Regions from separate parts of the Gracilibacillus pellucidus genome, predicted to be linked through region 2. Evidence: predicted binding sites of a transcription regulator. Region 2 holds the regulator's gene; each other region holds the start of a gene.

Region 1 (4,301 bases), on a different contig from region 2:
TCCTTTGGTATATCAATTGATACATCTTTTAAATTATGTGCACGTGCTCCTTTTACGGAAATGGATTTTTTAGCCATTTATTTCACCCTTCTGCTTTCAATTCTAAAACAAGGTCACGAAGCTCTGCTGCCCGTTCGAAATCTAAATCCCGTGCCGCTTGTTTCATTTCGTTTTCCATCTTCTCGATAAGTTCTTGTTTCTCTTTCTTCGTCATTTCGTTTACTTGTTTTGCTTCTGTTTCGTATGGCGCCTCATCTTCAGCCGCAGTTGTCGCACGGATTACATCACGAACACCTTTATTAATTGTTTGTGGCACAATTCCATGTTCTTCATTGTAAGCTTGTTGTTTTTCACGACGACGATAGGTTTCATCTATAGCAGTTTGCATTGAATCCGTTATTTTATCAGCATACATAATTACCTTACCATGTTCATTCCGGGCTGCTCGTCCCATTGTTTGAATTAAGGAACGTTCTGAACGTAGGAATCCTTCTTTATCAGCATCTAAAATGGTAACTAATGATACCTCTGGGATATCAAGTCCTTCACGTAAAAGGTTAATGCCGACTAATACATCATATTTGCCTACACGTAAATCACGAATAATTTCGATTCGTTCTAACGTTTTAATCTCAGAATGCAAATAGGCAACCTTGAGCCCAACTTCTTTTAAATAATCCGTTAAATCTTCCGACATTTTTTTCGTAAGCGTCGTGACTAACACACGTTCATTTTTTTCCATTCGTTGATTAATTTCACCGATTAAATCGTCTACTTGTCCATCGATTGGGCGAATCTCAACTTCTGGATCTAGTAAGCCTGTTGGACGAATAATTTGCTCGGTCATTTCCGGTGTATGCTCCAACTCATATGGACCAGGTGTTGCAGATACATAGACAAGTTGCCCAGCTTTTTGCTCAAATTCATCAAAAGTAAGTGGTCTGTTATCTAATGCAGATGGTAACCGAAAGCCGTGATCCACTAGTACTTGTTTACGGGCTTGGTCACCATTATACATACCACGTATTTGCGGCAATGTAACGTGAGACTCATCGATAACAATTAGTGAATCATCTGGAAAATAATCTAGTAATGTATATGGTGTCGAACCGGCTTCCCTTAATGTAAGGTGACGAGAATAATTTTCAATGCCTGAACAAAAACCCATCTCCTCCATCATTTCCAAATCATAATTTGTTCGTTGCTCTATGCGTTGTGCTTCTAATAATTTATCTTCTTCACGAAATTTTGCAAGTTGTTCATTTAATTCAGCTTTAATATTTTCCATCGCAAGCTTTAACTTCTCTTCACGTGTTACGAAGTGTGATGCTGGGAAAATAGCAATATGTTCACGATCTCCAATGATTTCACCTGTTAATGCATCCACTTCACGTATCCGATCAATTTCATCACCGAAAAATTCAACACGGACGCAATGTTCTTCTCTTGATGCAGGAATAATCTCAACAGAATCACCACGAACTCGGAATGTTCCACGCTGAAAATCTATATCATTACGCGCATACTGAATATCAACCAGCTCTCTAAGTAATTCATCACGATCTTTTTCCATACCTACTCGTAAAGATAATACTTGGCTTCGATATTCTTCTGGTGAACCTAGGCCGTAAATACAAGATACACTTGCAACAATTAATACATCTTTTCGTTCAAAAAGAGCAGATGTTGCGGAGTGTCGCAATTTATCAATCTCATCATTTATGCTAGCATCCTTTTCAATAAATGTATCTGTTGATGGTACATATGCTTCTGGTTGATAGTAATCATAATAACTAACAAAATACTCAACAGCATTATCCGGGAAAAATTCTTTAAATTCACTGTAGAGTTGTCCTGCCAATGTCTTATTATGTGCGATCACTAACGTTGGTTTGTTAACCTCTTTGACAACATTACTGATAGTAAATGTCTTACCTGTACCAGTTGCACCTAATAAGGTCTGGTGACGTTTATTTTTCTCTATACCTGTAACAAGCTCCTTAATTGCCTTAGGCTGATCTCCTTGTGGCTCATAAGGTGCTTGCAATGAAAAAGTTTGCTCTTCCACCATCATACCTCCGTTCTCTTTTCACTTACTAGTATACACTATATCTAAATCAAAAGCGAACAAATATTCGTTTTGTTTATTGTTTTCTTTTTACATTATAACCGAAGCCACCAGAATGATAAAAAGATACGAACTTTCACAATGAATCAATCATTATACCTCCCCTATAACGAAGAAGAACTGACAATTACGAAGTCTAAAAGCGAGAGTTGACGTTACTCCATATTTGATACTCCGTGAAATGCGCTCACCCATTCTATTTTTAGTGAGTGGTAGGCAATCGCTACGGCAGAACGCTTGCTTTCCGCAGGCTTGTCTTCAACTAACTTTTCAACAAGAACGGTTGAAAAGTGGATTTTCAGACTGCGCTTTTTCTGCAGGAGTCTGCGCATTCTGCCTTCGCTTTGGTTATATTCTCTATTGAAAGAAAGAGTAATGCTTAAAATTTTTATGTCCTTTGACTTAGCGCATTTCTTTCGGAAGTGAATCATCGTATTTCTACTCACAAATAGTAGAACACATCATATAGCGGAGACAAAACACGAAGACTCCAGCGGGAACAGTACGAGCTGAAGATCCACTTTGGGAAGTGGTCTTCTTCCCAAAGTTAGCTGAAGCCGTACCCGCGGCATAGAAAACACTACAAAAGCGTTCTTTGCTTGAGTAGATGTTGCGCTTGTGCCCAAAGGGTGAAAGCGTAGTGTTTTGTCGGAGCTCATGCCAGCGCTTATCATCATCAGAATAGGAGAAAGCTAACTAAACGGAAATTCTCGTTTTTAGACATCGTACTTTCTTCCCCATCAAAAAAGCCACAGCTATCTTCAGCTGTGGCTTCATTTCTTTTATTAAGTTGTTTGGTCATATTGATTTACTTCGTATAGATCGATTAAGTCAACTTCAGGGTGTTTATCAATGAACCATCTTAATGCAAAATCATTTTTGAAAAGGACGAGGAATTCGTCTTCTCTGTCTTTTACTAATAAGTTTCGCTCATCAAATAAAGCTGGATCCACTTGGTCTTTTTTCAACCATCGAGGAATTCTATCGCCAATCGATTCAAGTATGATTTCTACATTATACTCATTCCTCATACGATGCTGAAATACTTCATATTGTAGATGACCAACCGCACCAATAATCATCGAGTCAGTCGGGTAACCACGGAATAATTGGATGGCACCTTCCTGAACAAGTTGCTCGATTCCTTTTCTAAACTGCTTCGCTTTCATTACATTTTTCGCCATTACTCGTTGGAACATTTCTGGTGGGAACTGTGGTAATTCATCATATTCAAATGTTTTCTTACCTTCTATTAAGGTATCACCAATGCGATAAGAACCTGGATCATAAACACCGATAATATCACCAGCATATGCTTCTTCTACTGTACCACGTGAAGAAGCAACGAATTGTTGCGTCTGACCAAGACGAATCGTTTTACCAGTCCGAGCTAGTGTCACATTCATTCCTCGCTCAAACTTACCAGAACAAACACGTAAAAAGGCAATGCGATCACGGTGTTGTGGATTCATATTCGCTTGAATTTTGAAAATAAACCCTGAAAAATCAGGATAATCAGGACTAATGACTTCCTCTTCCGTACGACGAGGCCCTGGAGCAGGTGCCATATCAATAAACGTATCGAAGAAGGTTTGCACACCGAATGGAGCTAATGCACTACCAAAGAATACAGGCGTCTGTTCTCCCGCTAAAACACGATCAAGCGAGAATTGATCACCAGCTTCATTTAATAATTCCATCTCCTCTACCGTATCTTGATAAGTAGGATCATTAGCGATATCATCTTGATCTATTTCTGCCATTGGGATATATGTTTCTTCCTCATTACCATTAAACTTAACAAATTGATCATTATATCGATCTAAAATACCTAAAAAGCGTTTCCCCATACCAACTGGCCAATTCATCGGGTATGTCTCGATATCTAACACTTCTTCGATTTGATCTAATAATGCTAATGGTTCTCGGCCTTCACGGTCTAACTTATTAATAAATGTAAAGATCGGAATCCCTCTCATTTTACATACTTTAAACAATTTAATCGTTTGTGCCTCAATACCTTTTGTCGCATCAATAATCATGACAACACTATCCACCGCTGTCAATGTTCGGTACGTATCCTCACTAAAATCTTCGTGACCTGGTGTATCTAAAATGTTGACCTTATGGCCTTTATAATCAAAGTTCATCACACTAGATGTTACAGAAATCC
Region 2 (4,301 bases):
CAGCACCGCCAAATGGTGGAGGCATTTTACCTTTACCATAGGTTAATCATCTAACAAGGTTAGTTAAGACTGGATAGTCAGTACAAAAAATGCAATCAACTGGCTGTTCTTGTTATATATTGGAGAAAGCTATGAAACTAGAATGAACAACGAAAGAAATAATTGCAAATCGCTGCACAGCTCTAGGATTTGCAGTCATTGAAGTATCAATTGCACTAAAAATAAAAGATCTTATGCCATGAGCAGTTCTGCGATAGTTGGAAAATGGCTAGCAAAATTAAAGTTAGTTTCATAATGAAATAAGAGTGAAAGGAAGCGATATAATGGCAAGTAACAATTGTGGTGTTAAAGTTGAGGTTCCTGCAAAACTACCTTTAAGACCAAAAGCGAAAAAGAAAGTAGAAGGTTGTAACTGTAATGTGACAGAACCAGTAATAAAACCAGCACAATTAACCAACGATTGTGTAGTAGTAAACTCATTAGTAGGAACAAAGACCGTACAAAAAGTGGCGGAGTCAACATTACCAATTACAGCGTTTGCTGGTTTAGGTGTGTTAGATGATATTGTTTCTGTTAATATTGTACCGAATTTAGATGCTGTAACACAAAATGCACGTGTTATTAAGGATAAAGTAGTTAATATTGGTCTTTTACCTGCATCCATTACAATCTCTATTTTAGATATTGAATTGCCCGTTACGTTGGATACTAGTCTTCCATTCCAAGAACACACCGACTTCCCTGGAGCATGTCCAGAAGATACGTTAACGGAAACACCATTGGAAATCGAAGGTATCTTTGTTCAGCCAGGTGTCCCTGTAATCGGGGCAGCAGGAATCGATCTTGTTCAAGGTATCCTATTTAAAGTAATCTTAAAAACAACGATTACGGTAACACGTCCAGTAATTCAAGACGCAAGCGGTAATATTTGTGATGTCAATCCAAATCGTTGCGAAACGCCAGGTGTTGCACCGACACACACATTACCAGCACCGCCAAACGGTGGAGGAATCCTGCCATAAAGTAAAAAGACATTTGATGAGTGTAAATTGGCCTGTATAAATCTTCTATACTCGATCAAAAGATTTCAGGTAGTCCTAACATGAAGAAAGATACGGTCTGCTACTATTTTTCTTTCAATGAGCATATATCTAGAAGTGACATTAGCAGATATTCCATTGACAAAGAGGTACCTTTGTTTAATTAGACGTACCAGTAATGTGGGATACAAGCGCTACAGTCATCACCATCATAAGAAAAATATCCTCTTGGCAGTATGAATCAATTGCCAAGGGGATTATTATGGGCAAAATAGTTAACATAATATTATTATGGTATTAAGAAAAAAGAAGTGCGACTATAATAGTGCGCACTCTATATCAGGCAGGAGGTATCCATTTAAACGGTTCGATATAACCCTACGACTTTCCCTAAAATACTAACATTTTCGTAAATTAATGGCTCCATTGTTGCATTTTCAGGCTGTAGGCGAATATGGTCTTTTTCTTTAAAGAAACGTTTAACCGTAGCCTCACTATCTTCTGTCATTGCAACAACAATATCTCCATTTTCAGCTGTGTTTTGCTGTTTAACTACTACTTTATCATCGTTTAAAATGCCAGCTTCTATCATACTATCGCCTTCAATAATCAATACAAATAATTGGTCGCTTGCATGCATTTCGTTATAAGGAATTGGGATATACTCTTCAATGTTTTCAACAGCAGTAATCGGTAGACCTGCTGTAACTTTCCCGATAACTGGTGCAAAAGTAGCCTCAGATTTTGGAATAGTAATTTCGCCTTCTTGTGGAAGGACTTCAATAGCCCTTGGCTTCGTAGGGTCACGACGAATGTAGCCTTTCTTTTCTAATCTAGCCAAGTGTCCATGAACAGTTGAGCTTGATGCTAGGCCGACCGCTTCCCCAATTTCACGAACAGATGGTGGATATCCTTTTAATTCTACTTGCTGTTTAATATAAGCCAAAATCTCTTCTTGCCGTTTTGATAGATTTGTCATATTAAAATCTCCTCACACGTATTATTTATTAAGTAAATTATAGCACAGCAACAATTGTTTTACAAACATTCGTTCGAAAAATCTGTTGACATGAACATTCGTTCGTGTATAATATGGTTACGAACAAAAGTTCTGTGGAGGGATAATATGTTAAAAAATTTATCGAAAGTTGACATTTTTTACTTAGTTGCCTTTATACTAGCTATTATCTTTTTATATTATTCTGTAGTAACTAGTTTATAAAGTAGGAGAGTAAGAAAAATGACTAATGCAATTATTTATTGTCGTGTAAGTACAGAGAAGGATGCACAAGAAACTTCTCTTAAAAGACAAGCAGAAGAACTACAATATTTCGCTAATCAATATAATTTTAATGTGTTTAAGACGATACAAGAGAAACAGAGCGGCTATGAGATTGAAAGAGAGGGTGTCTTTGAAATGTTAGAATCATTTCAAAATGGACAAGCTGACACCCTTCTGGTTCAGGATGAGACTAGACTAGGTAGAGGAAATACGAAAATAGCTTTGTTACATCAATTGAATCGTTTAGGTATATCGATTTACACATTATCACATAATGGTGAGCTTCATTTGTCAGAAGGGGATTCAATGGTTTTGCAAATTGTGTCCATAGTAGAAGAGTATCAGCGAAAATTACATAATGCCAAAATAAGACGAGGAATGAAAAAAGCAGTAAGCAACGGCTATAATCCAGCTAAAAACCTTTCTAATCAACATCTTGCGACAGGACGTGAGCGAAAAGAATTCCCGATTGAAGAAGTTGTTAGATTGAAGGGCAATAAGCTTACGTTTCAAGAGATTGCATCTGTTCTTAGAGGAATGGGTTATGATGTATCCAAAGCAACGGTACATCGCCGTTACCAAGAGTATCAAACACTTGAAAAATTACAAGATGAAGATTAGAATGATAGGGAGTATAGACGATGATGTCATATACTTTTTTTCATTTTTAAAAGGAATGAGGTGTACAATCTCGATGTTATCACAAGATAAAATTGCTCGAATTAATGAGCTTGCAAATAAATCGAAAAAAGAAGGCTTAACAGTAGAAGAAAAACAAGAACAAAAAGAATTACGTGAAGCTTATTTGAAAAATGTGAGAAAATCATTTAAAAATCATATGAAGGGGATGACAGTCGTTGACCCGAATGGGAATGACGTTACTCCGGAAAAACTTAAAAAGTTACAAAAGAAAAAGTAGTATTTTGCTGCTTTTTCTTTGTTTATACAAGAAAATTTTGTTAAACATTGCTGTTTTTGAAGAAAATGCTCTGTTTTTGAATAGAGATACTTGTCTTTGACTTCATTTCGTTATAGGATTATAGATGTGCGTACATATTTTTTTGTATATTGAAAGGGGACAAATTTACGATGGCAAAGCAAATTGAACAAAAGTCTATTAATGCTATTAGAACATTATCAATAGACGCTATTGAAAAAGCTAATTCTGGTCACCCAGGGTTGCCTATGGGCGCAGCACCAATGGCATATACTCTTTGGACTGAACACATGAACCATAACCCGAAAAGTTCTAAATGGTTTAACCGTGACCGTTTCGTATTATCAGCAGGACACGGGTCAATGTTGTTATACAGCTTACTACATTTAGCTGGTTATGATGTATCAATCGATGACCTAAAAGAATTTCGTCAATGGGGTTCTAAAACACCAGGTCACCCAGAAGTTCATCATACAGATGGAGTAGAAGCAACTACTGGACCACTTGGACAAGGTATTGCGATGAGTGTTGGTATGGCAATGGCTGAAAAACACTTAGAAGCTAAATATAATAAAGATGACTTCAATGTTGTAGATCACTACACATTTGCACTTGTAAGTGATGGTGACTTGATGGAAGGTATCTCACATGAAGCGGCATCTCTTGCTGGTCATTTGAAATTAGGCAAACTTATTGCACTATATGATTCTAATGATATTTCCTTAGATGGTGAGTTGAATAAAGCATTTTCGGAAAATGTAGAAGATCGTTTTAAAGCATATGGATGGCAAGTAATCCGTGTAGAAGACGGAACAGATACAGAATCTATCTCTAAAGCACTTACAGATGCAAAAGCAAACACTGATCAACCTACATTAATTGAAGTAAAAACAGTAATCGGATTTGGTTCTCCTAACAAATCTGGATCATCTGCATCACATGGTGCACCACTTGGTCAAGATGAAGTGAAACTAACAAAAGAAACTTATGCTTGGGATCATGAAGAATTTGCTGTTCCAGATGAAGTATACCAAGATTTTGA
Region 3 (4,301 bases), on a different contig from region 2:
ATAACACCACAAGTATCTGCATCAAAGCCATACTTCGCTCTTGTATAACCAATTTCTTTAATGGTATTACGAACGATTTTAGGAATATCCACATATGTAGATGTAGTGATCTCACCAGAAACTAATACTAGTCCTGTTGTTACACTCGTTTCACAAGCAACCCTAGCATTTGGATCCTTTGATAAAATTTCGTCTAATATCGCATCAGAAATCTGGTCACAAATTTTATCCGGATGACCTTCTGTAACTGATTCTGATGTAAATAAGCGTCGATTTTTCGCCATGTTTCCTATTTCCCCCTTCATCTTTTACACCGAGACTTCCATCTTTCCTTCTTTTATCTAAAAGTCTAATCAAAGATTTATTATTTATCACAGATACTAGCTTTTTCATGGATTTATGCACAACCAGCAGGATAAAGCAACTACTGATTGAAGTCTCACTATATGACAAAATCTATATCTTCAACTATACAACTTTTCGCAAAAAAATGCACGAACCAAATGATCAACATGGCGTGCATAATTCCAGAGTATAGTCTCTCGTTGAATTCATAGGATATATCGTACCCGATTCGCGCAGTAAAGTCAATCCATTTGAAAATCTCACTTTACAAAAAAAGTATAGCTAACATTTGTCAGCTATACATCGGTTCAATTACCTTTGTAATATAATCCAAGCTATGTGTTAAGACATCATCTTTCATAATAAAACTATATGTTTCATTACACTTGATATTGGAAGGTAACTGGTCAATTAATACAGGACCATCCGTTTCAAAGTATGAGTCTTGCTTCTGTATGGCGCTCACCTTAGCAAAGTAGATATTTTTAGCTAGCTTTTCTCTTTTTCCTGTGACGAAGTATTGCCCGATATATTGAATACCCTCTACTTCGCCTCCTGTCTCCTCCTGTACTTCCCTGATTGCTGCTTGTTTCGGTGTTTCATTTGTTTCTACTTTACCGCCCGGAAATTCAAGACCTCGATTTTTATGCTTTGTTAGCAACCATTTATTTCGGTAACGACAAATTACCCAAACATGTTTTGGCTCTGGATTAAACGGCTGGTCATCAAAGGATAATTGTATTTTGTTGTTATAGTAATCATAAAAAGTTTTCATAACTCTATACTACCTTTTATTTTTACTTATGGCTAATGTTTGCTATTTTCCATGTGTCCTCTATTTTTTCACATACTATTTCAATCGTGTATTTACCTTGCAAAGCATTTTCCGTTGTTTGCTTCACTGTTACTTTTCCGTCATCTTTCGTTATCTCATATGGCTCATTCTTATCTAACCAAGGTGGTGTTTCAGTAGGAACGATATATAACCCATCATCTTCTTCATAGTAATAATAATCAATATAGGGCTGTATTGCTTCTCTTGTAATATACGGTTCAAACGCTTTTAGTAGCTCTTCCTTCGTATCATATTGCACAACTTTATAATGGTTATCCACTTCTTGAACTAAGAGGGACATAAACATATCAGTCAAGTGCAGTATTTCTTCATGTGTGAGATCTGGATTCACTGTTTTTTGTTCAGCTGCAACGATTCTTTCAACATGTGTATGATACTTCGCATGCTTTTCATCTGTATCAGCATTGTATATCACACCAACTGCAAATATCATCAGTATGACAACCGTCAAACTAGTGATTATTCTTTTCATCGTTTTCCTCCCCCTCCTCTTATTTTTCATTATTCCTTTTTTCTTTGCTTTTAAAACCTGTTACTTTATAGACCTTTCCATCAGACAATTGGTTTCATTTTTTATCAGGGTGCAGTAGCCCCTCATCCCCCTCCTGATTATATATCTAAGTCTGATTCATCCATTGCTTTTTTTGTTTCTGGTGTAGCTAATTGATACAACATTTGTATAACTTGCTGCAAATCTGTATCATATTCATCATTTTCTGTATCCTGATGATACTGTACATATGGAATATGAGCACGAATAAACGTACCAAAGTCATCTTCATGTACTTCATTAAATTTTGCTCTTAATTGCGTAATTTCTTCGTCTGTCGCTTCAATAGTATATGCCGTATTATTACCATATGGAATCTGCGAAATTTCTTGTGACGCAATATTAACGTAATATGTTTTCTTCTCCATGTTTTTTCACCTCTTTATCAATAGTGTATCTCATTTAACCTGAATCAAACTGGAATATTTTAACGCTACTATTTCCCACGTTATTGCATTATAATTAGAACAAATGTTCGTTTTAGGTGGGATAAATTATGGATTATAGTCGTTTTCCTAAACACAATGTACTTTGCATCGATATGCGCTCCTTTTACGCAAGTATTGAATGCGTAAAGCATGGGTTAGACCCAATGACCGCAATGCTTGCAGTTGTTGGAGACAAAAATCGATCAGGCAGTATTATTCTTGCCGCTTCTCCTGCTTTAAAACAGCAACACGGTGTCAAAAATGTTAGTCGATACTTTGAACTCCCTAATGACCCAGCCATTCATGTCGCGGAAGCAAAAATGGGTGATTATGTGAAAGTATCGATGGAAATTACTCATTTATTACATCAGTATGTGCCAAAGGAAGCGATACATCCCTATTCGGTTGATGAAATGTGGATTACAGTTGATGGACTAGAAGACTTATATGGTGATGCTTATCGTATTGCACAAATGATAAAAAAAGAAATATATGAAACGATGGGATTAACTTGTGCAATTGGAATTGGTGATAATAAGTTTTTAGCAAAAGTGGTGATGGACCTTTATGCGAAAAAAACCGGCATCGCTACTTGTCACCATGAAGATGTGGAACGATTGTTATGGCCCGTCCCAATCGAAAAAATATGGGGAATTGGCAGTCAGCTAACGAAACATCTCAACAGAATGGGAATCATCTATTTGGGTCAATTAGCTAATTACCGTTTAGATAGATTGAAAAAAAGATTCGGTGTAATCGGTGAACAATTATACTGGCATGCATGGGGAATTGATTTAAGCCCTGTTTATGATTCATTTGAGAAAGAAAAAGGACAAAAAAGCTTCGGTCACGGTATCACCCTACTACGAGATTATACGGCTGAAGAAACATTAGCATGTATACTGGATTTATGCGAGGAAGTATGCAAACGCGCGAGATCGCATCAACAAGCAGGCAAGACGATTCACTTGAGCATCGGATATGCAGATAATCGTGGTGGCTTCCATCGTTCACGATCTTTACACTTGCCGACTAATGTAACAATGGATATTTATCAAGTATGCTTACAATTATTTCATGAATTTTATAGTCACCATAGTAAAATACGGCGTGTCACTGTTTCATTAAATAATTTATATGATGATATCGATACACAGCTTAATCTTTTTGAAGACCAGTCAAAAAAGAAAGACATCGGTTATGTGATGGATGCTATTCGAAATAAATATGGTTCAACAGCTATCCTACGTGCAACAAGCTATACAAAAGCAGGTATTACGAGAGAACGAAGCAAAAAAATTGGTGGGCATTATGCATAAGAAAAGGACAGCACCTTTGTAATGTGTGTCCTTTTCTTATGATTAGCCTTTCAACAAATGTCGTTGCAATTTATTTGTCGCATTACGTGGTAATTGGTTGCGAAAATGAATTTCTTTTGGCACTTTAAAAGAAGCGAGATGTTCTTGACAATGGAGTAGAAGCTCTTCAGCAGTCACGTTTTCATCCGCTGTCACAACATATGCAACAGGGACTTGTCCCCACTTATTATCTTCTCTTCCTGTCACTCCAGCTTCTTTTACACCTTCATATGACAATAATACTTCTTCTATTTCAGCTGGATAGACATTTTCACCACCAGATATAATCAAGTCATTGCGACGGTCTACTACAAATAAAAATCCTTCTTCATCTAAGTAACCTAAATCACCCGTGTGAAACCAATCTTGCTGAAAGGCTTCTTTGTTAGCTTCCTCACGACCGTAGTAACCTTTCGTTACCATTGGACCTTGGACAACAATTTCACCGATTTGATTTGCTTTAGCTCTACTTCCATCATACTCAATTTGTAATGACGCGGAGAAAAGTGGCTTTCCAGCAGAACCTAGTTTTCGTAAAGCATCCTGTTCACTTAATGTGACAATTTGTGAACTAGTCTCTGTCATACCATACGTTTGGACAATTGGCACATTTTTTTCTTTCGCTTTTTCTAATAAAGGCTTAGGTGCTGGACCTCCACCTAAAAGCATACAACGGAAGGCACTCGGATAATGCCCATCCGCTAATCGTTCCAACAAACGTGAACATGTCACTGCCACAACAGAAATAATCGTCACTTTTCTTT

Evidence for each region. Region 2 encodes LexA, which represses DNA repair genes until DNA is damaged. Its sites were predicted from a motif close to CGAACATATGTTCG; they were not measured.
Region 1: a site for LexA is predicted at 2,125-2,138, ahead of uvrB (excinuclease ABC subunit UvrB). Genes of this name have one in related genera too.
Region 3: a site for LexA is predicted at 2,216-2,229, ahead of SH601_RS02250 (DNA polymerase IV). Genes of this name have one in related genera too.

What each region holds. Positions count from the first base shown of each region.
Region 1 is NZ_JAWZSR010000001.1:332,037-336,337, reverse strand. Features, by position in the region: gene uvrA (excinuclease ABC subunit UvrA) at 1-77, opposite strand, end outside; gene uvrB (excinuclease ABC subunit UvrB) at 83-2,071, opposite strand; gene SH601_RS01515 (peptide chain release factor 3) at 2,914-4,301, opposite strand, start outside.
Region 2 is NZ_JAWZSR010000008.1:123,097-127,397, forward strand. Features, by position in the region: gene SH601_RS13660 (hypothetical protein) at 1-41, shown strand, start outside; gene SH601_RS13665 (hypothetical protein) at 324-1,022, shown strand; gene lexA (transcriptional repressor LexA) at 1,399-2,019, opposite strand; gene SH601_RS13675 (YneB family resolvase-like protein) at 2,281-2,943, shown strand; gene SH601_RS13680 (DUF896 domain-containing protein) at 3,017-3,241, shown strand; gene tkt (transketolase) at 3,412-4,301, shown strand, end outside.
Region 3 is NZ_JAWZSR010000001.1:467,990-472,290, reverse strand. Features, by position in the region: gene metK (methionine adenosyltransferase) at 1-284, opposite strand, end outside; gene ytkD (RNA deprotection pyrophosphohydrolase) at 638-1,120, opposite strand; gene SH601_RS02260 (hypothetical protein) at 1,143-1,673, opposite strand; gene SH601_RS02255 (hydrolase) at 1,811-2,119, opposite strand; gene SH601_RS02250 (DNA polymerase IV) at 2,248-3,498, shown strand; gene SH601_RS02245 (o-succinylbenzoate--CoA ligase) at 3,541-4,301, opposite strand, start outside.